One region of the Rhizobium sp. 2YAF20 genome, then DNA from elsewhere that is predicted to be linked to it. Evidence: predicted binding sites of a transcription regulator. Region 1 holds the regulator's gene; the other holds the start of a gene.
What was found. Region 1 encodes PhoB, which activates phosphate uptake and scavenging genes when phosphate is short. Its sites were predicted from a motif close to TGTCATNNANCTGTCAT; they were not measured.

Region 2: the regulator PhoB is predicted to act here: its motif matches at 1,274-1,290, upstream of AB4Z52_RS04590 (NAD-glutamate dehydrogenase).

Annotation. Positions count from the first base shown of each region.
Region 1 is NZ_JBFRFF010000005.1:180,681-182,882, reverse strand. It holds gene AB4Z52_RS10085 (GcrA family cell cycle regulator) at 1-485, shown strand, start outside; gene phoB (phosphate regulon transcriptional regulator PhoB) at 557-1,240, opposite strand; gene phoU (phosphate signaling complex protein PhoU) at 1,272-1,985, opposite strand.
Region 2 is NZ_JBFRFF010000002.1:98,266-100,467, forward strand. It holds gene AB4Z52_RS04590 (NAD-glutamate dehydrogenase) at 1-1,066, opposite strand, end outside; gene pdxY (pyridoxal kinase PdxY) at 1,346-2,202, shown strand, end outside.

The DNA of each region.
Region 1 (2,202 bases):
GGGCCGAAGGGCTTAGCGCCAGCCAGATTGCAGCGCAGCTCGGTGGCGTCAGCCGGAACGCGGTTATTGGCAAGGTGCATCGCCTTAACTTGCCAGGCCGAGCCAAGTCGGGCGGCTCTGCAACCTCTGCTCGAGCGCCGAAGCGAAATGTCACGCCCCCCCGGTCCTCGAACTTCGGTTCCCGCGGGGTTACGACCCGCACGGTCGCGCGCCAGCAGGGCTCGGCGATGCTCAAGGAAGAAGTCGACGTCGACGCAGCTCCGGAAGTCTCATATCGCCCGGCTTCCAATGTTGTCGTTCCGATCTCGATGCGTCTCGGTCTGACGGAATTGACGGAGCGTACCTGCAAATGGCCGGTCGGCGACCCGCTGAAGGACGATTTTCACTTCTGCGGCCATGAATCGCCCGATGCTTCGCCCTATTGCAGCTATCATCAGAAGATGGCTTACCAGCCCGTTCACGAGCGACGCAGGGCGGCTCGCTAACAGCTTTGCGCGCATCAATGAAAAACGGGCCGCGAGGCCCGTTTTCCGTTTCAACTTTCGTCACCTGAACATCAGGCTTCCATCGAATAGCCCGCACCACGAACGGTGCGGATGACGTCCTGCATGTTGGAGAAGTTGAGCGCCTTGCGCAGGCGGCCGACATGTACATCGACGGTGCGTTCGTCGACATAGATGTCATGTCCCCAGACGCCGTCGAGCAGCTGCGAGCGCGAGAAGACGCGGCCCGGCGAGGACATCAGGAATTCCAGCAGGCGGAACTCCGTCGGCCCGAGGCGAACCTCGCGGCTCTTGCGGTGCACGCGATGCGTTTCCCGATCGAGCTCGATGTCTCCGCATTTCAGCAAGGAAGACAGGACCTCTGGACGGGCGCGGCGCAGCATCGCCTTGACACGCGCCATCAGTTCCGGAGTCGAGAAAGGCTTTACGACATAGTCGTCGGCGCCCGTAGACAGGCCACGCACGCGTTCGCTCTCCTCGCCACGAGCGGTCAGCATGATGATCGGCAGGCGCTCCGTGTCCGGCCGCATGCGCAGCCGGCGGCAGAGCTCGATGCCGGACACGCCGGGCAGCATCCAGTCGAGGATCAGAAGATCGGGGGTGCGCTCCTGAAGACGAAGCTCGGCCTCATCTCCCCGCAGGATCGTATCGACCTCGAAGCCTTCGGCCTCGAGATTGTAGCGCAGCAGCACGCTGAGCGCTTCCTCATCTTCTACAACGGCAACTCTTGGAACCATGCTGTTCTGGTCTCCTTCAAAGGCGCAAGCGCTATTCCGTTACCGCGCCAACGGTGTTGGCGGTATCGTCCTTGGGGCGTTCGCCTTCCGGCTGTGCGCCGGTCGCCATGTAGTAGATCGTCTCGGCGATGTTGGTGGCGTGGTCGCCGATGCGCTCGATATTCTTGGCGCAGAAAAGGAGATGGGTGCAGGTGGTGATATTGCGTGGGTCTTCCATCATGTAGGTCAACATCTCGCGGAACAGCGAGGTGTACATCGCGTCGATTTCCTCGTCGCGCTCGCGGATGGCGACAGCCCGATCGGCCGAGCGCGTGGTATAGACGTCGAGCACTTCCTTGAGCTGGACGAGCGCCAGTTCGGAGAGATGCTCGATGCCGCGGCCGAGGCGGCGGGGAACGCCGGTGCCCTGGACTGCGATGACGCGCTTGGCAGTGTTCTTGCCAAGATCGCCGACACGCTCGAGGTCGGAAGCGATGCGGATGGAGCCCATGATTTCTCTAAGGTCCGCTGCCATCGGCTGGCGGCGTGCGATCGTCGTGATCGCCTTGTCGCCAACTTCGCGTTCGGCATGATCGAGAATGGTATCGTCGGAGATGACTTTCTGAGCCAGTGCGACATCGCCATTGACAAGGGCGCGGACGGAATCGCTGACCATCTGCTCGGCAAGGCCGCCCATTTCGGAGATGCGACGCGAAAGAAACTTCAGGTCGTCGTCATAGGCGGAAAAAATATGGGTCGAAGCCATGTTTCGGTCCTCAGTTGAAATGAGATGTCGGAGACAGTGTCAGCCCACGAGGGCCGTTATGCAATCCGGTGTGTGCGGCGAAGACATCCATGAAAATCTTCCAATCGGGCGTTCTGTAACGCGACGGCGACGACAGGCATCGCTTCATTCAGCGTCTTCTCTTAGCGGTCCAAGCATCGCCCTTTTATGTCAGGGGAGTGAAACAATTATGACAGTT
Region 2 (2,202 bases), on a different contig from region 1:
TGGTCGGGTCGAAGCCGAAATGGTCGGTAACCTTCTGCAGCTTCGAGCGCAGCAGCGGTATTTCCGCCACCGCCGCCGTATAGGCCGTTGAAGTGAAGAGGCCAACGATGCGCAACTCGCCGGTGACGTTTCCATCGGCATCGAAACGCTTGACGCCGATGTAGTCCATATAGGCGCGTCTATGGACAATAGATTTCACATTGGCCTTGGTGACGATCAGGAAATCCGGGCCTTCCAGGAAGGCGAGAATTTCTGGGGTCGTGGTGACGGCATCCTTGCCCTGGCGCAAAACACGGACGTCTGGATTGGAAAGGATGCCGAGCCCCGTGCCTTGGTCGCGCTCGACCTTGGCTGCCGCGCCACGGCCGGAATAGACGTAATCGCGCATGCCCAGGAACGTGAAGTTGCCGTCGCGCAGCCAGGAAAGGAAAGCGAGCGCCTCGTCGCGGTCCGCCTTGCGGCGGCCGGGATCATATGCCGACAACTCCCCGATAACGGTATCGAGCCTTGCGAGCATCGGCTTCCAGTCCGAGACGGTGAGATGGGTCTGCTCCAGCACAGCTGACACGCGCTTGATGAGGTCGTCGGCCTGAACCGGGGTGAGTGCGGCCAGATGCAGCTGGATATGGCTGATCCGATGCGCGGGGTCGCTAGGCGTATCCGACGAATAGAGGCACGGCGTGCTGCCCTCCTTGACGATCAGGATGGGATGCACGGCCATATAGACGTCACGATAGGTGCTCGTCACTTCACCCATGACCGATTCATAAAGGAAAGGCATGTTACGATCGGTGATCGACAGCACCGAGACAGCGGTGCCATCGGGCTCCACGCCATCGATTTGCGCGATGCTGACGCGCGGTTCTTTGCCGGTCCAGCCTGCCAATTCCGTGGCCGACCGGATAGCCGTCAGCGCCAGCATTTCGGGCGTGTAGCGATCCATGTCATCGTTGCTGGCGCGGCCGAACAGGATTTCCGGATCGAGGAATGCGTCGCCTGTGGCCGTCGCGATCTTGCGCGCCGCATCGATCTGTTTTTCCCGCTTCGGATTTGTCTTGGCCGCCATGGAACTCTCCCCCCTTGATTTGGCTCAAACTAACAGAACGCCCATCGAAAACATTAGCAAAAAGACCTCGCTATTGTGACTTTTGGTCGCTTGGGCTCTCTATTTCCGTAGAATCGGGCCCTTAAATGTTCTGTTTTCTTAAATTGCACTTAAATTTTGGCTATTTCGGCAACAGGCTGTCGCATTGACTAGATCTTTCATGGCTGTGTGAAGGGCGGTTGACAGCAGGGCAGCAAAAATATCATCAACAGCGCAATCGAAATCGTGAAGGCGAGCATCATGTCGGAAATTGCAGCGGGGGCCGTGATCGTCATTTCCAGCCACGTGGTCCGGGGATCCGTCGGCAACCGGGCCGCCGTCTTTGCACTGGAGACATTGGGCCATCCGGTCTGGGCACTCCCGACGGTGGTCCTACCCTGGCATCCGGGTCATGGCAAATCGACGAGGCTGACTTTCAACGAGGCCGACTTCGACCGGGCGATCGATGATCTCATCGCGGCGCCCTGGCTCTCGGAGGTGAAGGCGGTGTTGTCGGGCTATTTTGGCAATGTCGCGCAGGTGCGCTCGGTCGCCCGGCTGGTTGCAGCACTTCGCGAAAGGGACCCCGATCTGTTTTATGCCTGCGATCCTGTCATCGGCGACCTGGGCGGCCTCTATGTGCCTGAGCCGATGGCGGAGGCTATCCGCGACCATCTTATTCCGCTGGCTTCGCTTGCCACCCCCAACCGATATGAGCTTGCCTGGCTATCCGGCGCGCCGCTCGACGACAACAATGCGGTCATGGAGGCTGCCCTTGCGCTTGGGCCTTCGCGCATGCTGGTCACTTCGGCCGTGCCGATGATGGCGGGCGGGACCGGCAATCTTTATCTCAGCGGACGCAACGCGCTGCTGGCGGAACATCGCTCGATCGACAATGCGCCAAATGGTCTTGGCGATCTGTTGTCGGCGATATTCCTGTCACGCCTGCTCTGCGGCCTTGATGAGGAGCGGGCGCTGCAACTGGCGACCGCCAGTGTCTACGAGGTGCTCGCACGGGCGGTGAAGCGCGGTAGTGATGAACTGACGCTCGCCGCCGACGCCTCGAGCCTGTCGACGCCCATGGCGATGGTGCAGATGCGCCGCCTCATGCATCCCTC